Regions from separate parts of the Proteiniborus sp. genome, predicted to be linked through region 2. Evidence: predicted binding sites of a transcription regulator. Region 2 holds the regulator's gene; the other holds the start of a gene.

Region 1 (15,978 bases), on a different contig from region 2:
CTTTTAACAGATAAGCCATCAGAGGGAATAAAAAAACTAATTAATCTTAGATTAATGGAATATATTATGCCAGAGTTATTAGATTGTGTAGGTTTTGAGCAAAAAAATCCTAACCACAATAAAGATGTTTTTAATCATATTATGGAGGTTCTAGACAATACAGAAAAGGATGTTTATCTAAGACTTGCTGCGTTACTTCACGATATAGGAAAACCTCAATGCTTTACAGTAGATGAAAATGGAAAAGGACATTTCTATGGGCATCATAAAAAAAGTGCTGAAATAGCTGAAAATATATTAACTAGACTAAAATTTGATAATAAAACAATAGGCATTGTAAAGCTATTAGTTAATGAGCATATGTCTAGATACGAATTTTTAAGGGAAAAGAGTATAAAAAAATTTATTAATAAAATTGGTATAGATAATCTAGATAGACTTTTTAGACTTCAGGTTGCAGATATAAAAGGTTCTAAGCCACCTCATGACTTTTCAAAATTAGAGCATTTTAGAGATGAATGTACAAGGATAATAAACCAAAAAGAGCCTATGTCTGTAAAGGATTTGGATATTAATGGATATGACATAATGAACTTAGGCATAAATCAGGGAAAAGAAATAGGAGATATGCTAAATTATTTGTTAGATATTGTACTAGAGAATCCTGAGTTAAACAGAAAGGAACTACTATCTGAGTTTATAAAACAGAAAAAAGAGCAAATAAACTTCAGGCAAAAGGAGAATCAGAATAATGACAGCAACTAATTTTTTAAGCAATTTTACAGATATGGAGATAGCATTTGCTGTTTACAGAATTGTTATTAGCCTTATTTCTTTTATAGTAGTAGGAATAGATAAATCAAAGGCTAAAAAGGGAGATTGGAGGGTAAGAGAAGCCACCCTAATTATATTGGCTTTTATTGGAGGAGCTATTGGAGTATTATTTGGGATGGTATTTTTCAATCATAAAACTAAAAAGCAAAAATTTTATATTGGTGTTCCAGCTATTTACATATTAAACAGAATAATGACTACAATAATAGCAGTATATATAATTAAATAATAAATGAAGCTTGAGGAGAGATTATAGTGGAAGATATATCTTTATTGCTTAGTGATATAGTATTGAACGAAAAATTTATTTATGGAGTACTAAGTAATGTAAAGAAAAAAAGTGAGGCTACCTTTAATAAGGTTAGCATAAAACCAGTACTGATAAAAGAAGAGAAGAAACTTCAATTAACTTTTGAATATGAAAAAAAGGTTATTCATGAAAATTTAGATTTTTTAGAAGGTATAGAAAAGATTAAAGGCTTATTAAACGAATACTTTAGACAGGCTATGATTTTTACAGTAGAGGCAGATTATCATATTTTAATTAGTAAAAAAGGTAAAGCTACAATTCTTAAAAAGAAGCCTACTAAAGAAAGTATTGATTTAAGCCATAATAGAAAAAAGACATATATCATCGAAGATGGAGAGCCTTGCGATTTTCTTATAAGACTTGGGGTAATGAACGAAAATGGAAAGGTTCTTTCCAAGAAGTATGATAAGTTTAGGCAAATCAACAGATTCTTAGAAATGGTTGAAGATGTTATACCTAAGATTAAGACTGATAAAATCTTAAATATTGTAGACTTTGGATGTGGGAAATCCTATTTAACCTTTGCATTATATCATTATTTAGTAGATATTCTAAAAATTGATGTAAATATTATAGGTCTAGATTTAAAGCATGATGTTATCAGTTTTTGTAATGAAGTAGCTAATGACTTAAATTATGATAGACTTAAATTTATTCATGGTGATATCAAAGATTTTACAGAGCTAGATAGGGTAGATATTGTAGTGACACTTCATGCCTGCGATACAGCTACAGATGCTGCACTGGTCAAAGCAGTAAACTGGGAAGCACAAGCAATACTTTCAGTACCATGCTGCCAGCATGAACTTTTGGATATTATACACAATCCTATTATGGTACCAATGGAGAAGCATGGCATAATAAAAGAAAAGCTATCATCCTTAGTAACAGATAGTATTAGGGCAAATATCTTAGAGATATTAGGTTATTCCACACAGCTATTAGAATTTATTGATATGGAACATACTCCAAAGAACATTCTTATAAGAGCAATCAAAATAGATAAAACTAACAAAGAAGCTGTTAAACAATATTTGGATTTTAAAAAGTTCTGGGGTATAGAAGAACTTTATATAGAAAAGGAACTTATAGATAAGCTAAATAAACATTTAGATATTTAACAATAAAAGAATTAAGGATATTTTTAACAAACCGTTGACAACAATAATATCAGCGGTTTTTTGCTTTTTAATTACTGAAATATTCTATTTTTCTTTAGATTTATTAATAACATATAAGAGATGTATTCTAACACAAAGAATTGCCATCCCATAGTATCTGAGTGATAGAGAAGAGATTTTACTATTATCCACTCCTAAGCATTTTATTTTTTTATTGGATTTTTCTTAATAATATAAATTTATTATTCTGCAAAATCGATGGATGTAACATAAATAATAGGTAAATGATGCGAATGTTCATCGTGTAGGTCCTCAATTATTCCAATTTTTCCAGTTACTTTTATCCAATCAAAGCTTTCTATGCCTTGAGGCAGATCTACATTGCTAAAATCTGCAGGTATATCAAATAGTAAAGAATCTCCGCTTTCAAAAAAATATTCAATTCCAACAGAATGACCATCTTCGAATTCAAAAAATTGTGCATCAAAAGTTTCTATTTTATCTTTATATGTATTGGGATATTTATGAATGTCAATTATCTTAAGAGCAGTTTCATCATCTACTAATTCCTCTATGTTTTCAATATACTGTTGAGAGTCTTGTGCTTCATTATTGCTCCTCTTATCAAATAGGCTCATGGTTCCAAAAGAAGTTAGCAATAAAGCAAGAATAATAGGAAAAATAATAATTGCCTTTTTATTAAATAAATTAGTCTTTTTCATATAACTTTCACACTCCTATATGTTATTAACATATTTTACTTCTTATTTATTCTAACAATATCACTTCATTCTGTCTATTATTATAGTATAATAAGACATAAATGGACAAAAATATTTTAAAGAAATAGGAGGAAAAGTTATGGGTGAAATTAAATATGAGATTATTGAGGAAATTTCTGCTTTTTCAGAATCAACAAAAGGTTGGACTAAAGAATTAAATCTAATTAGCTGGAATGAGAGGGAACCCAAATATGATATTAGAGATTGGGCACCTAATAAAGAAAAAATGGGGAAGGGAATTACTCTAACAAGAGAAGAACTAATTAAATTAAGAGATGTGCTAAATAAGATAAAATTATAATTAAAATAGGGATGGGATATTATGAATAATAAAATTATTATCTTTACAGATGGTGCTTGCTCAGGAAATCAACATGATGAAAATATCGGAGGATATGGAGCAGTACTTATTTATAAAGATAATAAAAAAGAAATTTTTGGTGGAGAAGTTAATACTACTAATAATAGAATGGAATTAAAGGCTTGTATTGAAGCACTTAAAGTTCTTAAAAGGAAAGATATACCTATAGAAATACATACTGATTCTGCATATTTATGTAACTGCTTTAATCAGAAATGGTATGAAAAATGGCAGAGAAATGGTTGGATAAATTCAAAAAAAGAGTCTGTTGAAAATAAGGATTTATGGGTTGAACTAATTAATCTAGTGGATAGCTTTAATAGCATAAAATTCATAAAGGTAAAAGGGCATAGTGGAATAGAGCTTAATGAACTTGCTGATTCATTAGCGAATAGAGGAATGACTGAAATTGGAAATTAAATTAAGATTAAGGTGTAATAGTTTTGTAACACCTTATATTTAAAAATAAAGTAGAATAGATAATATAGTTTAATTTTTTCTGCATTAGTATATTATTTTAAAAAATTTATTGGAGGTAATCATAGCACATGAGAAAATATCCATTCTTATTAACAATAACCGCACTTATTATAGCTTTAACATTACTTGTTACAGGTTGTCAAGTTTCTAACAATCCATTAGATGGCAAAGTTGTACAAGCAGATACTATTGATACTGATAACGATGAGCAAATAGAAGACAACAAAGAATTATCAGAAGAAGAAAAGAAAGCAGAGCTTGATAAGAAAATAGAAGAAAGAAAAATCTTAGAGGAACAAAGAAAACAAGAGCTTGGAGAATTTTATGTGCCTTTGCTACCTTTAGATGAAGAGAGAAAAATAGAAAAGATAGAAGCTAAGGGACTTTTCGTAACAGGTCACGTAGCAGGCATGCCTATAGACAAATCAAATGTAGAAATGTATGCACAATACGCTAAAGCTTTACATGAAAAGGATAACACGAAAATAAATGAACTAAAATCAAAGGTAGAAAAACTTAATAAATTTGAAAGAATACTTGGTATTGCAGTGGCTACTGAAATAAATTCATTAGTTATTGATGTAAAAGACGATGATGGACTAATGACTTATAAAAGTGAAATACCAATAGTTGAACAGGTTGAGGCTAATAGAAGCATTAGAATAAAAGATATTAATTCACTAATGGAGCTGCTTAAGGAATATGATATTTATCCCATTGCGAGAATAGTAACATTTAAAGATAAGAATTTAGCAAGTCATAGAACTGATCATGCGATACAACTTAAATCAGGTGGTGTATGGAGAGATAACAAAGGTGTAGCTTGGGTAAATCCATATGATAAATTTGTCTGGAATTATGACATAGCTATTGCAAGGGAAGCTATTTTAAATGGATTTAAAGAAATTCAGTTTGACTATATACGATTCCCAGATAATGCAAAAAAATATAATCCTATTACAGAATTTCCTGGGAGGGATGGAAGAGCTAAGGATGAAGCTGTTGAGGATTTCCTTGAATATGCAAAACAAGAGCTGGAGCAGTATAAGGTTAATCTTGCTGCCGATGTATTTGGAGTAATAACTAAGTCTTGGGATGACAAACCTGAAGATATTGGACAAACCTGGAGAAAAATGGCCAAAAGCATAGATTATATGTGTCCAATGATATACCCTAGTCACTATGGCCAAGGATGGTATGGATACCAAGTACCAGATCAAGAACCTTATGGAGTGCTAGCAGGAGCACTAAAAGAGGCTATCGAGAGGAATGCTTCACTTGAGAGTCCTCCAATTATCAGACCTTGGATTCAAGGATTTACTGCTCCATGGATTAAAGGGCATATTAACTATACTTCTAAAGAAATAAGAGAACAGATATTAGCTGGAAAAGAGCTTGGAATTAATGAATATATAGTTTGGAACGCAGGAAATACTTATGATCCATTAGCATATTTTCTTTCTGAAGCAGAAAAAGATGTAGTTACTCCAGATAAAAGACAAGATAAAGAAAAAGATTTAATAGGTAGAACACCTGAAAGTGTACTAAAAGACTATTTAAGCGCAGAGAAAAATAAAGTTTTTTCTAAGATGTATCTTCTTACACCAATAAAGGATAGACCTTATGACTATGAAGAATTCAAAACTGGTATAGAAGGACTCAATTTGAAATTAGTCAAATTTGAGGTAAAAGAATATAATTTAATCGATGATAATAATGCAGAAGTTAAATTATCTTATGAATACACTTCGAAGGCTGAAGAAAAAGAGTTAAAGGCAATTAGTGAAGAAGATACTTGGAAGCTAAAAAAAGAGCATGGAATATGGAAGGTTATAAGGCCTGAATTAAAGCCAGTTCAAATTGAAGAGAAAGCTTCAAACTAATTGCAATGGTACAAGGTGGACAAATCTTTTTGCATTTAGTCATATTCAAATTAAGAATAAATAATTAAATTGTCATTAAGACCCTTCCCTGGAGTCTGTGTGATACTTGTTTTTATCATCTGGGTGAAAGGAGGGGTCGATTATTTTTTCTTGTTTTAAAGTTGAATTCACTCTATGTCTTGCAGTGAAAGGATTAATCCGTTCCTCATTTTTATTATATTGATATATACTTATTTATAAATTAAAATAGATATGTACTATAAATACTTATGAAAGAGTGAATATTATTGTTTGGATACGTAATGCCATATAAAAGTGAGCTAAAAGTAAGAGAATATGATATGTTTAGGGCATATTATTGTGGGCTTTGCAAAACTCTTGGCAAAGAATTTAATCAAATAGTTAGATTTGGTTTAAATTATGATCTGACTTTTCTAGCATTGTTATTGTCTTCAATAGAAGAAGACAAAGAAGTAATAACTAAAGAAGGATGTATTGCAAATCCATTAAAAAAGAAAATGATAGTAAACACAAATAAATCACTGACCTATGCTTCAAATATCAGTATAATATTAATATACTTTAAACTACTAGATGATTGGAAAGATGAAAAATCTTTTAAATCTTTAATAGGAACTATTCCTTTCCTGTTACCGCTAAAAAAAGCAAGTAAGGCATATAATAATAAAGCACTGGCAATAAAGAAATATCTATATAAACTTTCAGCGCTTGAACAAAATAAATGCAATAAAATAGATGAAGTAGCAGATGTGTTTGCGAAACTAATGGAAGAAATATCAGTTCCAGACTATATAGAAGACCAAAAGACTATAAGAGTTCTTAGATGGATAGGATATAATCTTGGAAAATGGATATATATATTAGATGCATTTAATGATCTAGAAGTAGATATTAAAAATAAGAACTACAATCCAATACTCCTTCAATATAATTTTAATAATAATGAAGGAATCTATAATTTTAAGAAAAAAGTATCCGGACCAATAGAATTTTCTCTAACTATGTCTTTGGAATCAATAGCAAAAAGCTTTGAGTTTCTAAACATAAATAAAAATCAAGGTATTATTGATAACATAATATATATGGGAACTAGGCACAAAATGGAAGAAGTATTAAACAAAAGGGAGGACTGTAAAATTGAGAAATCCATATGAGGTTTTAGAAATAAGAGAGGGAGCCAGTGAGGAAGAAATAAAAGTTGCTTATAAGAGATTAGTTAAAAAATATCATCCAGACCAGTATGCCAACAATCCACTATCAGATTTAGCAGAAGAAAAACTTAAAGAAGTTAATGAAGCATATGATTTTTTGATGAAAAGTAACGACAATTACAATAGAGGCCAAGGAAGTAATAATTGGAATAATCAACAATATAATAATAATAGTTTAAATCTTTATGCACAAATCAGAACATATATTGAAAGAGGAAACATTAATCAAGCAGAGCAAATGCTTGAGGGCATTTCAAATAGAGGTGCTGAGTGGAACTTTTTAAAAGGAATAATTCTTTTAAGAAGAGGATGGTATGATATGGCATACCAACATATACAATTAGCAGTAAATCTTGACCCATCTAACACAGAATATAGGTCGGCACTAAGTAATTTGGCTTCAAGGGCAAATACATATAGAGATATAGGTGCAAACAGGGGTTATAGAAATGATCCATCTTTTTGTGATGTATGTCAATGCTTGATATGTAGTGATTGTCTATGCGAATGCTTAGGAGGAGACTTAATAAGCTGCTGTTAATTATAGGAGGATATTTTTATGCCAGGATACAATAGTAAATCAAGAAAAATTGCGTTGGGTGGTATAGTGACTCTTTTATCAACAGTATCACTATATTTATCTTCTATATTGCCAACAAATCGTTTATTTTTCTTTGCCTTAAGCACTTTTTTTCTTTCGGTAATTATTATTGAAGATAATATTAAGTTTGCTGGATTAGTATACTTATCATCATCTGTATTGAGTTTCATCATAATACCAAACAAGACAGTAGTAATACCATATATCCTTTTCTTTGGCTATTATGCAATTGTGAAATCATTAATTGAAAGAATAAATAAATTGTTAATTGAATTGCTCATAAAGCTTATGCTGTTCAACTTATCTACTTATGTTACATATTCTATTGTTAGTAAGGCTTTATTAGGAGAGATAATTATTAAGCTTCCAGTCTGGGCAATATTTTTATTAATGCAATTGGCTTTCTTAATATATGATTATTCTTTTAGCCTGGGTATATTCTTTTACAGAAGTAGAATTAGACCTAAAATTAGATGAAACAACTATTATTAAAGGAGGTAGCAATGAATTTGAAAAAACTTATTAGCATCATGGCAATACTTATTACAATTATTTTATTCAATACAGGTTGCTCAAGTCCAGAGATATTAGGAGGTAACCATGAATTAGATGACTCAAATGATAAAAATCTGATGGTACACTTTTTAGATGTTGGTCAGGCAGATAGCATACTTATCCAGCTACCAAATGGTTCAACAGCACTTATAGATGGAGGTAATAGAGCAGACTCTCAATTGGTAGTAGACTATATTAAGAGACTTAAAATACAGAAGATTGATTATCTTATAGCAACACATCCTCATGAAGACCATATTGGAGGACTACCAGATGTGATTAAAAGTTTTGACATATTAAATGTATATATGCCTAAAAAGTCAGCTACTACAAAGATTTTTGAAGAGCTTGTCACCGAAATAAAGCACAAAGGAATAAAAGCTACGGAAGGGAAAGGTGGCATTGATATCCTTAATGAAGATGGAATAAAGTTTAGTATTATTGCTCCAAATTCTTCTGACTACATTGAAACAAATGATTACTCAATAGTTACAAAATTACAGTATAAAGATACATCATTTATATTCACAGGTGATGCAGAAAAACCATCTGAAGACGAAATGATTAAAAAGGGATATAACTTATCAGCAAATGTATTAAAAGTAGGACATCATGGAGGAAGAACCTCTACATCAGAAGTGTTTTTAGATGAAGTAAACCCAAAATATGCTGTTATTTCAGTAGAAAAAGGCAATGATTATGGACATCCACATAAAGAAACTATAGAAAGACTAGAGAAAAAGGGAATTAATATATTAAGGACTGACGAAATGGGCACAATTGTACTAGTTTCAGATGGAACTAATACAAGCATAAAAGGAATAGATAGCACTAAAATCAGTAAAGAAGAAGATACTAAAGAAAACATGATAAAATATATTGGAAACAAAAATACTAAAGTATATCACTCAACAGATTGTAATAGTTTACCTAATAAGGAAAATCAAGTTATTTTTGAATCAACTGAAGATGCAGAAGAAGAAGGCTATAAGCCTCATAGTACCTGCATAAATAAATAGAGGTGAAAAACTTGAAAGGTATAATAGATAGAATTGAAGAGAATTTTGTAATATTAGAGTTAGAGGATGGGACAATGAAAGTTATTCCCAAAGAAATATTACCTTTAGAAGCAAAGGAAGGTTCTGTTCTTATAATTGATGAGGAGAATATAAATATTGATGAAAAGGATACAGAAGAAAAAAAGAAAAAAGCAGATAGGCTTTTAGAAGATTTATTTAAGTAGTCACTCAGATGAGTGACTTTTATTATTTTATCAATGATTTCAATGATTCTTTAAGAAATTGTCAAAAAGAATATATATACATTATGCAAAAAATATGCAGGTATAATATGAAAAGAGATTAGGTTAATAGACCAAAAGAAAACGTTATCAAAACATGTATATAACCTTTATATAATTATATTTATACTAAAAATAGTAGACTTAGGAAGATCAAAATAAAAAATAGAAAAAAATGTGTTGCAAATATATACAAAAACATGTATTATTATAAAATCGATACAAAATAAGGAGGAGTCGAAATGACAAAAAAAATTAAAAATATTATTGTTTTGACTTTAGTTTTAGCAATAATAGCAATTATATTTACAGGATGTAGTAAGGAAACAGGTAGCGTAAAAGATGAAGGGATTAAAACTAGCTTAGACAAAATTAAAGATTCAGGAAAGATTGTGCTAGGCACAAGTCCAGATTATCCACCTTATGAGTTTCATAAAGAGATAAATGGAAAAGATAACATAGTAGGCTTCGATATAGCAATAGCTGAAGAAATTGCAAAAGATTTAGGCGTGAAACTGGAAATAAAGAGCATGGAGTTTGGCGGTTTATTAGCAGACTTGAAGACTAGCAAAGTCGATTTTGTATTAGCAGGAATGACTCCTGATGCGGAAAGAGCAAAAGAAGTAGACTTTTCTAATATATATTATAATGCTGAGCATGGACTTGTTATAAACAAAAAAGATATTGACAAATATAAAGAGATAGCTGATTTGAAAGGAAAAAATATAGGTGTTCAGAAGGGTGCAATACAAGAAGATATTGCTAAAGAACAGATAGAATCCCCACAGATTAAAGCACTTGGGAAAGTATCTAATTTAATGCTTGAGTTAAGTACAGGAAAAATTGATGCAGTTGTAGTAGAGCAACCTGTAGCACAGGCGTATGTAAAGAATAATGATGCTTTACATGCCACTGACATTGTATTTAAAGACGAAGATGGTGGTTCAGCTGTAGCAGTTAGAAAAGAAAATGAAGAACTTTTAGAAGCCATTAACAAAACTATAGAGAGACTTATGAAAGAAAACAAGATAGAAGAGTTTGTAATTAACGCAAATGAAATGATGGACAATGAATAAGTAAAGGACTAAAAATCAAGTATAGCTTTAGCCTTTAACTAGGAGGTAGAAATTTGTTAGACTTTAGCTTTTTAAGCAAATATTATATGTTTTTTCTAGTAGGTGCTAAAAACACTGTTATAATAGCTGCTTTCTCAGTATTATTTGGAGTGGTGTTAGGAACACTATTAGCATTGATGAAGCAATCTAAAATTAGGATATTAAAGAGTCTTTCATCAGCTTATATTGAATTTGTTAGAGGAACTCCGCTATTAGTGCAGTTATTTATAATATATTATGGTTTACCAATAAATCTTTCCGCAATATTAGCAGGAATTGTGGCGTTATCCTTAAATAGTGGAGCATACGTAGCTGAAATAATTAGAGCTGGAATAGAGGCTGTAGACAAAGGACAAATGGAAGCAGCAAGATCACTTGGTATGAATCACATCGAATCGATGAGATATGTTATTATGCCCCAAGCATTAAAAAACATATTACCTGTATTAGGTAATGAATTTATTACTATTATAAAGGAATCTTCTATAGTTTCCGTAATTGGAATTCCTGAGATAATGTATAATGCAGAAACTGTAAGAGGGAATACTTTCAAGCCTTTTGAACCTCTTTTGGTTGCAGCAGTAATTTATTTTGTTCTGACATATTCATTATCTAAGTTAGTTAGACGCTTTGAAAGGAGGCTAAAAACAAGTGATTAAGGTTAAAAATTTATGCAAAAAATTTGGAGACTTAGAAGTCCTAAATAACATAACAACAAATATAGAAAAAGGAGAAGTCCTAGTTATTATAGGTCCTAGTGGTTCAGGGAAAAGTACTTTTTTAAGATGTCTTAATTTACTTGAAGAGCCTACATCTGGAGAAATAATTTTTGAAGGGAAATCTATTACAAGTAAAAATAATGATATTAATTTGCAGAGACAAAAGATGGGAATGGTGTTTCAGCAGTTTAACTTATTCCCTCATTTAACAGTATTAGATAACATAACTATTGCTCCAGTTAAGGTAAAAGGTGTGTCAAAAGAAGAAGCTGAAAATATTGCAATGAAACTTCTCAAAAGAATAGGATTAGAAGATAAATCTTATACTTATCCTCAAAAACTTTCTGGAGGACAAAAACAAAGAATAGCTATAGCAAGAGCTTTAGCTATGTCTCCAGATGTATTGCTATTTGATGAGCCAACTTCTGCATTAGACCCGGAAATGGTGGGAGAAGTCTTAGATGTTATGAAAAGCTTAGCTAAAGAAGGAATGACAATGGTAGTGGTAACTCATGAAATGGGTTTTGCTAAAGAAGTGGCTGACAGGGTATTCTTCATGGATAATGGCTCTATAGTCGAAGAAGGCACAGCTGAGGAAATATTTAAAACACCTAAAAATCAAAGAACAAAGGATTTTCTTGCAAAACTTTTACTATAGAGCGAGAAACACATCAAAAAGATGTTAAATAATTGTCAAAGGATTGTTAAGTAAATTTAATCTGAAATGTGATTTTAAGCTATTGCTCATTAGACGAAGAATTAGTTATAATGTAAAGTGACTGAATATAATGTCTAAGGGAGTGGTATAATGCAGAACATTATTGTTAACAAAGAAAGGAAGAGGATTCCTTACTTAGATACCCTTGCTTTCCTTGTATTATTATTAACATTCTTTGGTTATATAGGCATTAAAATGGGAATAAGCAATATGTTTTCAACTATTATGGCAACGGCTTATCAGCTCCTTGTAGACACTGTGCTGTATATAATGGCAATCGCAGTATTAGCAGGAGCCTTTGGCAAGCTAGCTACAGAATTTGGAGTAGTTAAGATATTAAATAAGGTATTTTCACCTCTTATGAGACCTTTATATAATCTTCCAGGAGTTGCTTCTCTTGGGATATTAACCACTTATCTTTCGGATAACCCTGCTATTATATCACTAGCAAGAGACGATGAATATATAAGCTATTTTGAAGAGTATGAAACCCCTTGTCTTTGCAATCTTGGAACAGCTTTTGGAATGGGACTAATTGTTACTACATTTATGATAGGATTAGGTTATTTTAAAGAAGCGATTATAGGGAACCTAGGTGCAATAATAGGAAGCATAGTAAGCGTTAGGATTATGGCATATAGGACTCGAAAAGCCATGGGGGTCAATAAGACTATTATTAATAAGAACAAAGCAAATAAAGATTTGTCAGATACATTAATAGAAAAATCTGAAGGTAGTTTTTTTGAGAGATTCCTTACCGCTTTTCTAGAAGGTGGAAAGCTTGGTGTTGATATTGGACTTAGTATAATTCCTGGAGTACTTGTAATATGCACTATAATAATGATACTTACCTTCGGCCCATTAGACCCTTCTGTAGGGTATCAAGGGAAAGCCTTTGAAGGTGTGGAATTATTACCTAGAATTGGACGATTAATTGCTCCAGTTTCAAAAATATTATTTGGTTTTGAAAGACCTGAGGCAATAGCTTTTCCAATAACTGCCCTTGGAGCAGTAGGAGCTTCACTAAGCTTGATTCCAAATTTCTTGAAAAATGGAATTATTGGACCGAATGAAATTGCAGTATTTACTGCAATGGGCATGTGTTGGAGTGGTTTTTTAAGTACACATGTTGCTATGCTTGATGCACTGGGACATAGGAAACTAATTTCAAAGGCTATAGGAAGCCATGTTGTTGGTGGAATTGTAGCTGGAATATCAGCTCATTATATAGTACTGTTATTAGAAATTTTGATTTAGTGTTATTAAGTAATGAAAATGAATTAATAAAAATATTGACAACTCAATATAATAAGCTTATAATGATTTAAAGTGTTAAATAAGATATTTTAAAGACTATGATTAGAAGAGTAGGATTAAAGTAATTGTCAAAGAGAGTCGGCGAAGGTGAGAGCCCGATACAATTCTTTATTTGAAGAACATCTATGAGTCTCTAACCGAAATCTTAACTGAGAGTAGGCTTAGACGGAGCCATACCGTTACACATTGGACAGTATCGAAATATTTCTGTACTGATAAAGTGAGCTATTATACTAGTTAAATTTGGTGGTACCGCGGAAGCATATGCCTTTCGTCCTTATTAGGATGAAAGGCATTTTTGTTTTTGATTTTAAGTAATAAATATATATGAAAGGAAGAGAAACCTATGATAAAAGGATTAAAAGTGCCTAATGGCTATAAATCAAGCTTAGATGTCATTGACACAGAAATAGCAATAAAAAAACTAAAAGATTATTTTGAAGGCGAGCTTGCTAAAGAGCTAAATTTAATTAGGGTATCTGCACCACTATTTATTAAACCACAGACAGGGCTTAATGACAACTTAAGTGGTACAGAGAAGCCAGTTTCGTTTGGAATGAAATGCGATGGAGATGCAAAATTAGAAATTGTACATTCATTAGCAAAATGGAAAAGAATGGCTCTCGATAAATATGGATTTGAACCTGGAAAAGGTTTATATACAGATATGAATGCTATTAGACCAGAAGAAGATTTAGACAATATTCATTCTTTATATGTGGACCAATGGGATTGGGAATTAGTTATTGAAAAACATGAAAGAACAGAGAATTATTTAAAAAATATAGTAGGTAGAATATATAATGTTTTCTTAAAAGTAGAAAAATATATTACAGGAATTTACCCACAATTAGAAAAGATTTTACCTGAAAATATTACATTCATTAGTACTCAAGAGCTTGAAGATATGTATCCTTATCTTACGCCTAAGGAAAGAGAGTATGCTATTGCGAAAGAAAAAAAGGCAGTTTTTCTAATGAAGATTGGCGATGTGTTGAATTCAGGAATAAAACATGATGGTAGAGCCCCGGATTATGATGACTGGCAATTAAACGGCGATATTATTTTTTGGAATCCTGTATTAGAACAAGAAATCGAATTGTCATCAATGGGTATTAGGGTTGATAGAGAAGCTTTATTAGAACAACTAAAGAAATCCAATTGTGAAGAAAGGCTGAAATTAGAATACCATCAACTGCTTTTAAATGAAAAATTACCTTATACAATAGGAGGAGGCATAGGACAATCAAGAATATGCATGTTTTTTCTTCAAAAAGCTCATATTGGTGAAGTACAGGCATCTGCATGGCCAGATGATATGATAATAAATTGTAATATTGCAAATATATTTTTATTATAAGAACACAATAAACTCATCTTTATGTACATTTTATTTTTTTCATGCTATTATAATATGTAAGATTATTTATTAATTTTAAGGAGATGCTTATGGAAACTAATAAAATGAATAAGCTTTTCTTGATTTTGGGAATAGGAATAGGACTTTTAGTATCTAGCATGCTAAATATCGCTTATCCTAAAACAAAGTATATTTCTTATACTGAAACACAAATAATTGAAAAAGCTAGAGAATTAGGAATGGTTTCTTTAAAGGAATCTATTATAGAAAAAGAAGAAAAAAATCTAGAAACTTCAAATAAAACTAGTAATGATTCTGATTTTGTGGAGGATAAGCGTACTATTGAGTTTATTATTAATAAAGGTGATAACAGTGAAGAAATAGTCGATAAACTATTTAAAGAAGGAATAATAGAAGATAAGGAAGAATTCACTAAAAAAGTAATAGATAATGATATACAAAAGAAATTTAAATATGGTGTATATGAACTAGAAACTAAAATGGAATATGATTTTTTAATTGAAGTTCTAACGGGTAAAAATTTCTAGTTTAATCCTAGTCCAATGTTTTTAATATTGGAGGAATAAAAATGCTTTGTTTTACAGGTGAGGTTTTTGAACAAATTGATAAATATATTGGATGTAAATATACTGTGACTGAGATAGGTCATCATAAACTAGGCAGGCATTTAGTGTTTCTAATAGAAGACGAAAAAAACAGAAGTTTTATTCTTAAAATATACGGAAAGGCATTTAGGTTTTGTAACGAGTTAATTGGACTTAAACTTTTATCAGATAAAATAAAATGTCCCAAAATAATAGAAAGTGGAGAGGCTTTTACTGAGTTAGAGTGGATGCTCATGAGTAAGATTGATGGAGTTATACTTGAAAATGTGTGGAATGAGATTTCAAGTGAAAATAAGATTCGCATTATGCAAGAAATGGGTAGAATTTTAGGTAAAATACACAGTCTTTACGAATACGATTACTATGGAATTTGGGAAAAATGTGGAACTTCTATACTTAATCATCATATTTACTTAGAGTATAGGAAAGATAGTGATAGAGCAATAATGAGAAATATACGAAAACAAGACATACCTTTTAAAGAGTTGTTAAATAGTTCATATGAAAAACTTACTCAGTACTATGAGAATCTGAAATCTATATGTTCTCCAAGATTATGTCATCACGATTACTCAGCGAGAAATGTATTAGTCAAAAAGGTAAATAATATTTGGAGAGTATCCGGAATAATAGATTTTGAGCATTGCTATCCTGATGATTCTGA
Region 2 (15,978 bases):
AATTTATTTTTGATAAATTTAGACTATCTATTTTGGCTAGATGAAACCTAGGTAGAGATTAGAGTTTTAATATTCTTAATAATTGATAAATAAACTTATGTATATTATATTATGTAAACTAAATATTCTTTTTTTCGACATGATTTAGGTTACAAACAATTCACAACTTGTCCACATAAAAATATTTAAAAAAACAGCTTACTTGTGGATAATGTGGAAATATTACTATGATGGACATATAATATTGTATAAAAATGTGGATAACATTGTGGATTATGTGAATAATATGTGGATTAAATGGGGAGAATAAAATTTTTGTTTTAAAAATTAGAATAATATGGAACCAAATCTATTATTTTACCGTTGACATAATTCGATAAGATAAATCAAAAAAATAAATAAAACATCATTTTAATCAGACTTGATTAAAATAGGGTTAAATGCTTTACCTCTATTTTAATCAAGTCTTTGAAGTTATTTTTTAATATTAATTCTATCTATAAATCTATTCTATATATTTGCTTCCTCAGTCAGCATAACCCATTTATCATAGAGCTCTTCAAGTTCGTCCTTAAGCTTTAAAATTTCTTGGTGAATTTTCTGACTTTTTTCGTGATCAGAATATACACTTGGATCGCACATTTCAATTTCTAATTCATGAATTTTATTTTCATGTTCAGATATATTCTTTTCTATGTTTTTTATCATTTCTTTCTGTTTTTTTTCAAACAGCTTTTTATCTTTTTCTTTTTTTCTTTCAGCCTTAATCTGTGTTCTAGTTTTTTCAATAGCATCATCTTCATCATCATATATAGGTGTATTCTTTTTCTCTAGGTAATATGAGTAATTGCCTAGATACTCGCTAATACCTTTACTAGATAAATCAAGTATTTTATTTGCAACCTTATTTAAGAAATATCTGTCGTGTGAAATGACTAAAAGAGTACCATCATAGTTTAAAAGTGCATCTTCTAATACCTCTTTAGAGTCTATATCAAGATGGTTAGTAGGCTCATCCATAAGAAGCAGGTTTGCTTTTGACATCATAAGTTTTATTAAAGCTACTCTGCTTTTTTCGCCACCGCTTAATTCAGATATTTCTTTAAATATATCATCACCAAAGAATAAAAACTGAGCAAGGAGAGATCTAATTTGGTAATGATCTAAAGATGGATTTTCATCCCAAATTTCATCTACAATAGTTTTTTCTTCGCTGAGACTAGATTGCTCTTGGTCAAAATATCCTATATTTACATGATGGCCCAAATCTATTGTACCTTCATTAATAGGCACCTTACCTAATATCATTTTAAAAAGAGTAGTCTTTCCTACACCATTAGGTCCTATAAGCCCAACTTTTTCTCCTCTATAAATTTTGAAGTTTACATCATTAAATAGATGAAAGTTATCGAAGGCTTTACTTAAGTTTTCTACATATATTACATCGTTTCCACTTTTAATCTTTGGTTCAAATATAATTTTTGATTTTTTACTTTCATTAATAGGAGCATCGATTTTTTTCATTTTATCAAGCATTTTTTGCCTGCTTTGAGCTTGTCTTATATATCTTTGACCACCATAAGACATAAATCTTCTAATGATTTCTTCTTGTCTTGAAATCTCTTTTTGCTGCTCTTCATATTTTTTCCCCAAAAGCTCTAACTCATCTTTTCTTTTCTTCATAAAATCAGTGTAATTTCCGTTATATATTTTTAATAGAGACTTTTCTAGATAGAATATTTTAGAAACGGTATTATCAAGAAAATACCTATCGTGAGAAATAATTATTGCTGCACCCTTATATTCATTAATATATTTTTCAAGCCAATCTATAGCTTGTATATCAAGATGGTTAGTAGGCTCGTCTAAAAGTAAAATATCGGGCTTGCTTAATAATAGCTTTGCTAGCATAACCCTTGCTTTTTGACCACCGCTTAAATTGGATACAGGCATATAAAGTTGTTCTTCACTAAAACCTAATCCTTTTAGAGTGCCTTTGATTTCACTTTTAAAGCCATATCCATTCTTATTTTGAAATTCTTCTGTAAGATAGGCGTACTCATCCATTAAAGAATCTAGTAGTTTGGATTCCTGCTTTTGTCCTTCTATACTAATATTATGTTCAAGTTGTCTTAACTTTTTTTCCATATCCATTAAAGGCATGAATACATCCATAACTTCATCAAAAATAGATTTATTACTTTCTATTTGAGTGCTTTGTTCTAGATAGCCTATTTTACAATCCTTTGATACATACATTTCTCCAGAATCCATTGAGATTCTTCCAGATAAAATATTAAATAATGTGGACTTGCCAGCACCATTTAGTCCAACAAGGCCAACCTTTTCATTATCATTTAGCGAAAAAGTGACTTTATCCAGTATTGTATCTACTACATAGCTTTTAGATATATTGCTACATGATAAAACTATCACTTTGAATCCTCCTTATTTCTTATCAATAATATAATTTTAACAAAAAACGTTTAGAAAAGAAACAATAGGGTAATATTTTTAAAAGACAAAGAGATAATAAATATGATATAATGTGCTCGTTATGACTTTATCATTAAATTGACAGAAATTTAACCTAATGGTATAATATTTAAAATATCTTATAAGTGTGAAAATCAGAATAAGAGTAGGTGGAATAATAATATGGAAAAAGTAAATCGAATTTCGATGGCGGTCATAAGAAGACTACCTAAATACTACAGATATTTAGGTGAACTATTAGATAAAGACATCAATAGAATATCATCTCAAGAATTGAGCAATATTACTGGATTTACAGCTTCTCAAATAAGACAGGACTTAAATAATTTTGGAGGCTTTGGTCAGCAAGGGTATGGTTATAATGTTGAGGAATTACACAAACAGCTTGGCAAGATTTTAGGCTTAGAGAGAACCTATAAGGCTGTTTTAGTAGGGGCAGGTAATCTTGGGCAAGCAGTGGCAAACTATAAAGGATTCGAAGATGCTGGATTTAAACTTTTAGCCTTGTTTGATAAAAACCCTAAGCTAATAGGATTAAAAATAAGAGATATTGAAATATTTGATGTTGATCATATGGAGAATTTTATTAATGATAATGGGGTAGAGATAGGTATTATAACTACTCCAAAGGAACAAGCACAAGGAGTAGCAGATAAGTTTATTAAGAGCAATATCAAGGGTATATGGAATTTTGCTCCTACTGATTTGAAAGTTCCTGAAAACGTTGTAGTTGAAAATGTTCATCTAAATGAAAGTTTATTTATATTATCATATATGTTTAAAGAAAAAAATAGAAAATAAATAGGTTTTTAAAATATAGGAAATTAAGTGGACGGGGTTAGTACTTTAAAATAAAGCACTAACCCCGTTAAATTATGCATAAATGGTAAACCTGAGTGTAGCAAGTGGAGGAGCAATAAGTTTTAACTCCTTTTTTATTTGAATCAAAAATAGCATATTGCTTTATTAATATTTCCTATATTAGATATTAAAACTATAGAAAATATTAATTGGTTTTTTTATGTCGAATTCGTTAGAATTTTAAAATGAGAGTAAATTCCGTAGGAGCGATGATATGATTAAAATTAAAAATCTAAGTAAAAGCTATGGGAAATTAAAGGTATTAAAAAATATAGATTTAGAAGTGAAGAAAGGTGAAGTGGTGGCTATTATTGGACCGTCTGGAACTGGGAAATCCACTTTATTAAGATGTATTAATTATCTTGAAGAGCCTGAAGCTGGTGAGATTGAAATTGATGATATAAAAGTTGATATAAAAAACATTACTAAAAAAGAAATATATGCTTTGAGAAGGAAAACTTCAATGGTGTTCCAAACATATAATCTATTTAAAAATAAAACTGCATTAGAGAATGTTATGGAACCTTTAACTATTGTGAAAAAGATAGATAAAAAGGTTGCGAAGGAAAAGGCGTTAGAAATATTAAAGTCTGTAGGCTTATTTGATAAAAGTGACTATTATCCATCTAAGTTATCAGGAGGACAACAGCAAAGAGTAGGTATAGCCAGAGCTATGGCTGTAGGACCACAGGTAATGCTTTTTGATGAACCCACTTCTGCATTGGATCCAGAACTTGTAGGAGAAGTATTAGATGTTATTAAAGGATTAGCAGAAGCTCATACTACTATGATTATAGTTACACATGAAATGAGTTTTGCAAAAAACGTAGCTGACAGGATAATTTTTATGGATGATGGAATAATTGCAGAGGAAGGTTCACCAGAGCAGATATTTAGCAATCCTAAAAATCCAAGAACTAGTCAATTTTTAAGACAAGTAGTAAGAGAAGTATAGGTATAAAACTTAGCTACAAGTATTTATGAGGTGAATTTATGTATGATAATAAGAAAAATTCTGCTTACAATATAGTTTGCAAGAAGGGTACATGCGGAATTTGTAATTGTTTTTGTGGGATTCAATTATTAGTAAAGGACAATAAAATCATTGAGGCTAAAGGAGACAAGGAACATCCTTTAACTAAAGGTTTTATTTGTCCAAAGGGTAGGGCGATTCCTGAGATAGTACATTCTGAAGAGAGGCTTAGAAAGCCTTTGAAAAAAAATGGTCAAGGTGCTTTTGAAGAAATAAGCTGGGAGGAAGCATTAGATATTATAGTTGAAAAGCTAAGAAATGTTAAGAAAGAGTTTGGACCAGAAGCACTGGCCTTACATACAGGACAAGCTGGTGTATTTATGCAGTTTACAAGTTATGCTGAAAGGTTTTGCCAAGTTTATGGAACGCCGAACTTTTCAACAGCTGGAAGTCATTGTAATACATCAAAGGAGTTGGCAAATATTGTAACTGTTGGGTCGTTACCTGTTCCTGATTATGGGAATAGTAAATGTATTCTTTTGTGGGGCTATAATCCTCAATACTCAGCTCCAGCTCAGATGATGTACATAAATAAAGGTTTACAAAATGGAGCAAAACTCATAGTTATAGATCCAAAGCAAACAAAATTAGCGAAAAAGGCAGATATTCATTTGAGAATAAGACCAGGAACAGATGGTGCATTAGCTCTTGGATTTATCCATTTGATTATTAAAAATAAACTATATGATGATAAGTTTGTTAAAAAATGGACAATTGGTTTTGATGAATTAATAGAGCTGGCTAAGGACTATTCACCAGAAAGGACATCTAAAATCACAGGGATTTCCTCAGAAGACATTATAGAAGCATGTAAAATATTTGTTCAAAATAAACCGGCTAATATTTCACCTGGAATATCTTTAGAACTTCAAAGTAATGGCTTTCAAACTGCTAGAGCTATTTCAATATTACAAGTTATAACAGGAAACATAGATATAATTGGCGGTGCAAGACTAAATAAAACTATACCTCTCTCTCCCATAGTAATGGATCGAAAGGTTCATACTGGTAAGCCACCTATAGGTGGGGATAAGTTTCCACTATTTTATAAAATAAATGGTAGAGCTCAAGCTAATATATTTAGTGACGCTATACTTGATGGGAATCCGTATCCTTTAAAAGCTATGATTGTTATAGGTAGCAATCCAATATTAACTTGGCCAAATACAAATAAGTTAAGAAAGGCATTAGAAAAAATTGATTTTTTAGTAGTAATGGATATCTTTATGACGGAAACAGCAAAATTAGCAGATTTAATTATTCCAGGTGTTAATTATTTAGAGAGATATGAAATTTGGAATGGAGCTATACGTTTTGGTGAAGAGCTTATGGGATTATCACCTAAAATAATAGATACTACAGATGGCATGTCTGAATGGAAATTCATAAGTGAAATAGCTAAAGGGCTAGGATATATCAAGGAATTTCCTTGGTCTACAGAAGAAGAGGCACTAGATTATCGTCTTGAGGCTCTTGGTTTAACATTTGAAGAAATTGAAAAAATGAGCAATGGATATGAATATGGAGTATATAAAGAAAAAAGATATGAGCTAGAAGGATTTAAAACTCCTTCGAAAAAAGCAGAGATATATTCAAAGACTTTAGAAGAATTAGGAATTGAGCCTTTACCAAAATACTATGAACCAGCAGAGAGCCCTAAAAATACTAAGGCATTAGCTAAAAAATATCCGTTAATATTATCAACGGGAGCAAGAAATTTAGAGTATTACCATTCTAGGTTTAGGAATATAGAATCTTTAAGGAATTTCAAAAAAGCTTTTGAACCATTATTAGAAATCAATCCTAAAACAGCATATGAAGAGGATATTGAAGAAGGAGATACTGTAATTGTTGAAAGCTTGAGAGGAAGTATAGAATTAGCTGCGAGGCTCACAGAAGATTTGCCTCAGGGAACTATTTATATTCCTCATGGTTGGGATGAGGCTAATGCCAATGAACTAACTGATAATAAAGAATTAGATCCTATAACTGGATTTCCACCAGATAGAACATTGCTAGCTAGAATAACAAAGGTTAATAAATAAGATTAAGTTTTTACTTAATATAAATAAAAAAATAGATGGAGGAATGAACATGTATAAAAACAAGAAAAAATTAATATGTTTTTTAGTTCTAGTTTTAACAATCTCAGTTTTTGCAGTAGGATGTGGTGAAAAAACAGAGCCTGCAGATTCAAGCAAGGGAACTATAGTTGTGGGAGCTTCTGGTGAATTTTATCCTTTAAATTTCATGAAAAATGATGAACTTCAAGGATTTGAAATTGATGTATGGAATGAAATTGCTAGCAGAACAGGTTATAAAGTAGAATATAAAACTGCAAAATTTGCAGGGCTTTTTGGTATGTTAGATGCAGGTCAAATTGATACGATTTGTCATCAAATAGCTATAAATGCAGAAAGAGAAGAAAAATATTCATTTACAGAGTCATATTTAAATGCAAATTATCAATTGGTTACAAAAAAGGATAGTGGATTAAATAAGTTAGAAGATTTTAAAGGTAAAAAGATTGGTGTAGTAGCTGGCGGATTAGGAGATAAAATGCTGCAAAAAGTTAATGAGGAGAACAATCTTAACATAAATATACAAGGTTATGAAGGCACTGCAGCCATGGATGCAGATCTTGAAATGGGAAGATTAGATGCTAGATTAGGACCTGCTATTCAAACTAGGGCTACTATTAAAGAGCAGAATTTAGATTTTATTGTAACTGATGTAGTTATTTTTACTGAAACAGCTGCTTTTCCATTCAAAAAAGGTGAAGAAAGTGAAGCTATAATAAATGATGTCAATGAAGCTTTAGAATCTATGAAGGAAGATGGCACTTTATCAAAGTTATCTATGAAATGGTTTGAAGTAGATGCTACAAAATAGTATTAGGATGGTGTAGCATGATGCTTAATTTTGATACTGAATTTTTTATTAGTTTATTTCCAATAATTCTTAAATATGTGAAAGTTACTTTGAAGCTTTCTATAGTATCTTTGATTTGTGCACTCCTATTAGCTACAATAATTGCCTTAGTAATATATTTTAAAGTGAAAATTTTATCGCCATTTTTAAAAATTTGGGTTTCAATTTTCAGAGGAACTCCTTTAGTAACTCAATTATTTTTTATATATTTTGGGCTTGCACAGGTTATACCATTTTTAAAAAATATGAATGGGTTAACAGCTGCTATATTAGGTTTAAGCTTAAATGCATCAGCCCATATGTCAGAGACATTAAGGGGAGCTATATCATCTGTTGATAAAGGGCAAATAGAAGCTTGCTTATCTATAGGAATGACTAATCTTAGGGCTATGACTAGAGTAGTTCTTCCTCAAGCTATGAGAGTTGCTATACCAGCTTTGTCAAATAGTTTTGTAGATATTATAAAAGGCTCAGCTATGGCTTTTACTATAGGTGTTACTGAATTAATGGGAGCAGCCCAGATGGAAGGGGCATCAAACTACAAATTTTTTGAAACATTTACAGCTGTGATGCTTGCTTATTGGATTATAACTTCTATATTTGGACAACTTCAAAAGATACTAGAGAAGAAGTTAAATAGCTCTTATAGTTGAAAATATTCATCTAAATGAAAGTTTAATTATATTATCATATATGTTTAAAGAAAAAATAGATAGCAAACAGGTTTAGGGACAAAAGTGTCTGAATAACGGACACACAATGTCTGAATAATGTACAAAAATAGACTGTTTTTACAATAGTCTATTTTTTTATGTAATTTTAGGAGCAATTAACGTTATAGAATTAACAAATAAATTTCTAAAAAATATAACCATTATCACATTATGATAATAGTCGATAAATAAAACTTCTAGTTTGAAAAAAGTAATGATTTATTAATAAAGCTAGTAATTTCAATGATTATAATGTTTAAGCATAGTTTAATATTTACAAAAAATGATTTACATCTCAAATAATGTTAAGGAAATTTAAGATAATTGATTCACAAGGATAATGGAAATTTAATATCTATTAAAGTATAATAAAATTAGTGGCAAGACTTTTGCAATATAGTAGGAAAGTGCGTTATAAAATTATCAAATTTTTATATTATAGAATAATGAGGAGGGAAAGAAATGAATTTTAGCTTTACTAATGAACAAGAAATGATAAGAAAAGTTATGAGGGAGTTTGCTGAAAAGGAAATAAAGCCAATTGCAGCAGAAATTGACGAGACGGAAAGATTTCCTAGAGAAAGCGTAGAAAAGATGGCAAGATATAATATGCTTGGTATACCTGTACCAGAACAGTATGGTGGGGCAGGAGGAGATGACATAGCTTATGTTATAGCCATAGAAGAGCTTTCTAGAGTTTGTGGTACTACTGGAGTAATATGTTCTGCTCATACTTCTCTTGGCTGCTGGCCTATATTAAAGTATGGAACTGAAGAGCAAAAGCAGAAATACTTAATTCCTTTAGCTAAAGGTGAATACTTAGGCGCTTTTGGACTTACAGAACCAAATGCAGGTACAGATGCAGCAGGGCAACAAACAGTTGCAGTTCCTGATGGAGAAGATTATGTGTTAAATGGAACTAAAATATTTATTACTAATGGTGGACAGGCAGATGTTTATATAATTTTTGCTATGACAGATAAATCAAAAGGTACAAGGGGTATAAGTGCTTTCATTGTGGAAAAGGATTTCCCAGGGTTTAAGATTGGTAAAAAAGAAAATAAAATGGGTATTAGAGCATCTTCAACAACAGAGCTTATATTTGAAAACTGCAGGGTTCCAAAAGAAAATCTGCTAGGAGAGATTGGGAAAGGCTTTAAAATAGCTATGACTACCCTTGATGGTGGTAGAATTGGTATAGCTGCTCAGGCATTAGGAATAGCTCAAGGAGCATTAGATGAGGCTATTAAATTTGTAAAAGAAAGGCAACAATTTGGAAGGTCAATAGGACAATTCCAAGGAATTCAATGGATGATTGCAGATATGGTTACAAGAGTAGAGGCTGCAAGATTTATGGTGTATAATGCAGCTTATAGAAAATCAGCAGGCTTAGATTATAATAATGCAGCTGCTATGGCCAAGCTATTCGCAGCAGAGATAGCAATGGAAGTAACTACTAAAGCAGTGCAGCTACATGGAGGCTATGGATATACTAGGGATTATCCAGTTGAGAGAATGATGAGAGATGCTAAGATAACTGAAATATATGAAGGAACTTCTCAAGTTCAAAAAATGGTAATATCAGCAAATGCATTAAGATAGAAAAGGAGTGAAAATGCTATGAGAATAATTGTTTGTGTTAAGCAAGTTCCTGATACTAATGAAGTCAGAATAGATCCAGTAAAAGGCACCCTTATTCGTGAAGGTGTTCCAAGTATTATAAATCCAGATGATAAAAATGCTTTAGAGGAAGCTTTGAAGATAAAGGATACACATGATGATGTAGAAGTAATGGTTCTTTCAATGGGACCTCCTCAAGCTAAGGAAGCGTTAAAGGAAGCTATTGCTATGGGAGCAGATAAGGCTATACTATTAAGCGATAGAGCTTTTGCAGGGGCTGATACATGGGCTACCTCTACTACAATAGCTGCTGCCATAAGAAAAATAGGAAACTACGACATTATATTCTGTGGTAGACAAGCAATAGATGGAGACACAGCACAAGTAGGACCACAAATAGGTGAACACCTTGGATTGTCTCAAATTACTTATGTAGAAAAACTTGAAATCAATGGGAAAGAAGTTACGGCTCATAGATCATTAGAAGACGGATATTATGTGGTAAAAGCAGAGATGCCAGTTCTACTTACTGCAATAAAAGAGCTTAATGAACCTAGATATCCTTCTGTTAAGGGCATATACAAGGCATATAGAAATGAAGAATTGGTCAAAGTTTGGACAGTCGATGATATAGATGTTGATAGAGAGCAAATAGGACTAAAAGGTTCACCTACTCAGGTTAAGAAATCATTTACACCTGCATCAAGCAAAACAGGTGGAGAGATGCTGACAGGTAGTCCAAGTGAAATTGCAAGACAGTTTGTAGTTAGGCTGAAAGAAAGACAAATCATATAATTTCTTATGTTGAGGTGATAAAAATGGCTGTTAAGGTAATAGAAGATAAATGCAGGGGCTGTTCTTTATGTATAAAAGCTTGTCCTTTTGACGCAATAGAAATGAAAGAAAAAAAAGCTGTTATAAAAGATAATTGTACATCATGTGGTGCTTGTGTAGAAGTATGCCCTTTTGAAGCTATAATAAAAGAAGAAGAAGAAAAAGTAATAACAGAGGATATATCAAAGTACAAAGGTGTATGGGTATTCGCAGAGCAAAGAGAAGGGAAATTATTAAATGTTGCAGTTGAGCTTTTAGGAGAAGGTAGGAAAATAGCAGATAAGCTAGGAGTGGAGCTAACAGCAGTTCTACTTGGGAACAAGGTAGATGATATTGCAGAAAAGCTAGTAAAATATGGTGCAGATGTGGTATTATATGCCGAAAGTGAATTGCTAGAAACATATACAACAGATGGATATACAAAGGTTATTACAGAACTAATTAAAGAAAGAAAACCAGAGATTATTTTGATAGGGGCTACTAATATAGGTAGAGACTTAGGACCTAGACTTTCAGCAAGGGTACATACAGGTCTTACTGCAGACTGTACAAGACTAGAAATTGATGAAGAAGATAATAAGCTACTTATGACAAGACCTGCCTTTGGTGGCAATTTAATGGCTACTATAGTATGTCCTGATCACAGACCTCAAATGTCTACAGTTAGACCAGGAGTAATGGAAAGAGCAAAAAATGACGAAAATAGAAAAGGTAAGGTTGAGCTAGTAGATATTAAATTAACTGAAGATGATATAAAGGCTAAAGTTGAAAACATAGTTAAATCAGGCAAAGCAGAAGTTCCACTAGAAGAAGCAAAGATAATAGTATCAGGTGGAAGAGGATTAGGAACTCAAGAAGGCTTTGAGTTAGTTGAAAAACTTGCTAAAAAGTTAGGAGGAGTTGTAGGAGCCTCTAGAGCTACTGTTGATGCAGGTTGGATTGAGCATTCTCATCAAGTTGGGCAAACAGGTAAAACTGTAAGACCTAAGCTTTATATAGCTTGTGGAATATCAGGAGCTATCCAACACTTAGCAGGTATGCAAGATGCAGAATGCATAATCGCTATAAATAAAAATCCAGATGCTCCAATATTTAAAATAGCTGATTATAGCATAGTTGGAGATGTGACTGAAATAATACCAGCAATGCTTGAGGCGTTAGATAATGTAGATGATATAGTGTCTGCTGTTAAGGCTATGGCGGCTAACGCTTAGGGTTAAGAGAGAATCGTGAATGTTTTGCAACTTCAGTAGCAAGACACTCACGATTTTTTTATAACGAATACGAAAGCAACAATTTCCTTCTCTTATTTTACCCTTGTTTTATTGATTTTTATAAAAGCTAAAATGTCCTAAGCAAATATACCTATAATATGATAAAATGTTCTTATGTAATTTTATATAATAGGAGTGATAACATATGAAAAAACTAATAAGCAAGTTAAAAAGTGTAGAAGGTGGCAGAGTATTAGATGTAGCTACAAGGGATGGAGCTTTCATAGTAAAGCTTAAAGAAGGGCTCAAAAACTATGAGGAAATAATAGGAATAGATAATAACGAAGAAATAATTAATAAGAACAATGAAAATAATACTGAATTAAATATAAAGTATTTATTTATGGATGCTACAGACATGGACTTTGAAGACAACTCATTTGATATAGTTTGTATGTCAAATACTCTTCATCATTTACCAGATAAAAATAAGGTACTTAATGAAATGAAAAGAGTTTTAAAGCCAGGTGGAATCTTTATAATAAATGAATTACTTGATGAAAATCAATCACCTGCACAGATGACACATGTGAAATTACATGAATTAGAAGGAGTAATGAATTCTTTATTAGGAACTTATCATAGTAAAACCCTTAAAAAGCAAGAAACGATAGACTTAATCAAGGACTTAGGAGTAAACATAGAGGAAATCTTTGAAGACTATGAAACAGACAGAGAAATACAAAAAGGATTAGCAAATAGAGTCCTTAATTTATCAAAAAAAGTAGCTAAGTTAAAAGACTATTCTCAATATGAGGAAATTGTTAAATTAGCAGAAGATATAAAGAAAAACTTTGATAGTTTCGGTGTAGAAAGAAGTACACAGTTGGTTATTATGGGTAGAATATAGAGGATTATATTTACTCAAATATCTGGAGGAATTTTATGAAAATAGTAGCCTTAATAGGTCATAGTGGTACAGGGAAAAGCTATAAAGCAATTACCGTGGCTAAGGAAAAAGATATTGAATATATTATAGATGATGGTCTTTTAATAAGAGGAAATAAGATAGTTGCGGGGAAATCTGCCAAAAGGGAAACTACGACAGTTAGTGCTATTAGAAGAGCAATCTTTATGGACAGTACTCATAGATTAGAAGTAAAGAATGCAATAGCAAAGTATAATCCTTCTAAAATACTCATATTAGGCACTTCAGATAAAATGATAGACAAGATTACAAGCTCTCTAAGGCTATCAGAAGCAAGCGAAAGAATTTATATTGAGGATATTTCAACAGAGGAAGAAATAGATACAGCTAAGAAATTTAGAAAAAAAGAAGGTAAGCATGTTATTCCTGTTCCTACCTTTGAAGTAAAAAAGGACTTTTCTGGATACTTTATTGATAGTCTAAAAATATGGAGGAAGAAAGAAAATCATAAGGAACAAGTATTTGAAAAAACAGTAGTTAGGCCTACCTTTAGCTATCATGGTAAATATACAATTTCAGATGGTGTCATAAAGGATTTACTAAGACATGCTGCAAGTAAAGTCATTGGAATTTCTAGGGCTTATGGAGTACAAATAAAAAGTCTGGAGCAAGGAATTATTATTAGAATAAATGTTGAGATTATGTATGGAAATCCAATCATACCATTGATTACTTTAATGCAAGAGCAGATAATCTATGAAGTTGAGAATATGACTTCTCTAAATATTTTAGCAGTTGATGTAGTTGTGAAAAAAATGATACTACCTAAAAAAGAAATCAACTTTTTTCTTCAAATTTGAAGAAAAAAGTTGATTAATATTTTTTATAGCTTAAATGTATTTACAAGAGAATTTAATTCTTCAACAACATTTTCTAAATCTATAGCCATTTGAGCAATACTTTCTATTGTAGCAGTTTGTTCTTCAGTAGTAGCAGATACCTCCTCTGTAGAAGCAGCTGATTCCTGAGATATTGCTGCAATACTCTCTATAGAAGAAACTACACTATCCTTAGTTACATTAACCAAACTTACTTTTTCTAAAAGAGTATTTATTTGCTGAATAGATTTTTCTATAGAATCATAAATTAATTCAAAGGTTTTACCGTTTTCGTCCATTGCAACATTTGATTCTTGGAAAATTTCATTGAACAGATCTACATTTGTTTTAGTCTTAGTCATACTATTTTTTATATCTGAAATAATGTTTTCAATATCATTTGAATAATGTGCTGATTGTTCGGCTAATTTTCTAATTTCTTCTGCAACTACAGCGAATCCTTTACCATTTTCTCCTGCTCGAGCTGCTTCAATAGAAGCATTCAATGCAAGTAAGTTTGTCTGTTCAGATATAGATTGAATTGTGCTTACTATGCTATGAATAGAATTAGATTGCTCTGATAAATTGTGCATATTATTAGACACTTCAACAGCAAGCTGAGCATTTAATCTAAACTTTTCCTGAAGGACTTTTATTTTTTCTAAGCCTTCAATGCTTTGTTTTCCCATTTCATCGGAAAAATCCTTCAATCTTGATGAGCTTTCTTCTATACTATTGATTTCTCTAGCAAGGACTAATAACTGCTCCGTACCTTCCTGAGTCTGTTTAGCTTGTTCAGTTGCTCCTGCTGCCATTTCCTCTATTGCCTTCGCTACTTCCTGAAGTGAAATAGAACTTTCATCAGTTGTAGTGACTAAACCTTTCGAATAAAGACCTAACTGACTAGAATTAGTAGAAATTCTATTAACTATTTCTCTTAGGGCAGTTCTCATCTGAGCTATTGATTTTGCCATTACTCCTATTTCATTTTGATGAAGATATAGATTGTTGTTTTTATCATCATCTTGTTCTTCTAGATTAAATTCAGAAGTTCTATTAATAAGTTTTGTTAAGCTAGATATAGGAGATGAAATCTTTTTACCAGATAAAAAGGCTCCAATAACCGATATGATTATTCCTATAACAATGATTCCAGAAAGAAGAACTATTAGTGAATACATATCTTTATATACTTCAACTATTGGGGCGATAATTATTAAAGTATATCCATTGATAGTCCTAGCGTAACCTAATAATTTTTCTTCTCCTCCAAAAAATGTTCGTAAAACATTTGAACCACTTTGCTCAATATCTTCTACAATATACTTATACTGACCATTATTAATAGTACCTATGTTGTCATTTACAGTAAGAGTTGGATGAACTAAGTAATCATATTCTTCATTTAAGAGAAAAGCATATCCAGTATCAAAAACTTTGATTTTATTTACTAGATTTTTAAAATCCTCAAATGAAATTCTCAAGCCAACAACACCTATTACTTCACCGTTGGAGATTATAGGAGATGAAAATGTTACGACTTCAGAATTAGTTCTTTCATCTATATATGGATGAGACCATATACTTTTCTTTTTATCAACTACATCATGAAACCATAAATTACTATCTTTTTTTTGAATAAAATCTACTTCTTCAACATCTGTTATTTTATTAAAATCACCTGTTCCACTAATTCTCTTGAAATCTACATGCTTTAAATTATCTGTCAAATCAGGTCTAAAATAAATAAATACTCCGTCTATGGTTTCATCAGTTTTTGCTACATTCTCTACTAAAGGTTCTAGGTCATTTAAAAAGTGTTCTGTAGCTTCTGGTTCATTTAATATAGAGATAATATTTTCAGTATTGGATACTGTTGAAGCAATGATATTTATTGAGTTTTCGAAATGTTTAATACTTTGGTTTAGTTCATTTACATTGGTAGTGGCAGTTAATAGAATATTTTCTTTTGCCTTTTCCATAATTACCTTACTACTTACAAATATACTTACTGCGCCAGTAATCACTGCTAATAATACAGTGTAGACTAATATAGATGTGATTATTTTAGTCTTAATAGTTTTGCTTTTAGTACTGTTAAATTTGATTTTTTTCATATGTACTGCCTCCCATAATAAATTTAGTGTTTTATGGAAGAATAATTTAATTAGTTAGGAAGATTTTCAAATAGTATTGTACTATATAGTATCTTTAATTGAAATAGTTAAAAGGTTCTAAATAATATAAGTAATATGAAAAGATGTATATAATACGTCAACAATATACAAAATTCACTGATTATTAGAATTTTTGAGTTGTGAAAAAATGATAAAAAATTAATACTTGTTTACTTTAAGACGAATTATATGTTATAATTCATTTGTAACAATAAGGAAGTAAGGAAAACGTATACATCAGATGTCTATTCATAATCCAAGATTTTTTATGGTCTCATTTGTCATTTTTATTT

The links. Region 2 encodes Rex, which represses fermentation and respiration genes when NADH is low (regulators of the CRP and FNR family bind a similar motif). Its sites were predicted from a motif close to ATTGTTAANNNNTTAACAAT; they were not measured.
Region 1: a site for Rex is predicted at 11,972-11,991, ahead of ABV008_RS03585 (CD0519/CD1768 family membrane protein). Genes of this name have one in related genera too.

The regions. Positions count from the first base shown of each region.
Region 1 is NZ_JAWRHZ010000022.1:40,096-56,073, forward strand. It holds gene ABV008_RS03510 (CCA tRNA nucleotidyltransferase) at 1-765, shown strand, start outside; gene ABV008_RS03515 (DUF1294 domain-containing protein) at 752-1,063, shown strand; gene ABV008_RS03520 (class I SAM-dependent methyltransferase) at 1,090-2,265, shown strand; gene ABV008_RS03525 (hypothetical protein) at 2,508-2,987, opposite strand; gene ABV008_RS03530 (YdbC family protein) at 3,127-3,348, shown strand; gene rnhA (ribonuclease HI) at 3,370-3,828, shown strand; gene ABV008_RS03540 (putative glycoside hydrolase) at 3,957-5,771, shown strand; gene ABV008_RS03545 (DUF5685 family protein) at 6,059-6,946, shown strand; gene ABV008_RS03550 (J domain-containing protein) at 6,930-7,544, shown strand; gene ABV008_RS03555 (hypothetical protein) at 7,563-8,081, shown strand; gene ABV008_RS03560 (ComEC/Rec2 family competence protein) at 8,108-9,178, shown strand; gene ABV008_RS03565 (DUF3006 domain-containing protein) at 9,190-9,402, shown strand; gene ABV008_RS03570 (ABC transporter substrate-binding protein) at 9,702-10,535, shown strand; gene ABV008_RS03575 (amino acid ABC transporter permease) at 10,622-11,233, shown strand; gene ABV008_RS03580 (amino acid ABC transporter ATP-binding protein) at 11,226-11,951, shown strand; gene ABV008_RS03585 (CD0519/CD1768 family membrane protein) at 12,102-13,268, shown strand; T-box leader at 13,358-13,610, shown strand; gene asnA (aspartate--ammonia ligase) at 13,675-14,688, shown strand; gene ABV008_RS03595 (hypothetical protein) at 14,778-15,236, shown strand; gene ABV008_RS03600 (aminoglycoside phosphotransferase family protein) at 15,278-15,978, shown strand, end outside.
Region 2 is NZ_JAWRHZ010000041.1:202-16,179, forward strand. It holds gene abc-f (ribosomal protection-like ABC-F family protein) at 511-2,436, opposite strand; gene ABV008_RS08035 (redox-sensing transcriptional repressor Rex) at 2,659-3,297, shown strand; gene ABV008_RS08040 (amino acid ABC transporter ATP-binding protein) at 3,572-4,312, shown strand; gene ABV008_RS08045 (molybdopterin-containing oxidoreductase family protein) at 4,351-6,435, shown strand; gene ABV008_RS08050 (transporter substrate-binding domain-containing protein) at 6,485-7,282, shown strand; gene ABV008_RS08055 (amino acid ABC transporter permease) at 7,300-7,974, shown strand; gene ABV008_RS08060 (acyl-CoA dehydrogenase) at 8,497-9,636, shown strand; gene ABV008_RS08065 (electron transfer flavoprotein subunit beta/FixA family protein) at 9,655-10,449, shown strand; gene ABV008_RS08070 (FAD-binding protein) at 10,473-11,702, shown strand; gene ABV008_RS08075 (class I SAM-dependent methyltransferase) at 11,908-12,612, shown strand; gene ABV008_RS08080 (Asp23/Gls24 family envelope stress response protein) at 12,648-13,490, shown strand; gene ABV008_RS08085 (methyl-accepting chemotaxis protein) at 13,514-15,625, opposite strand.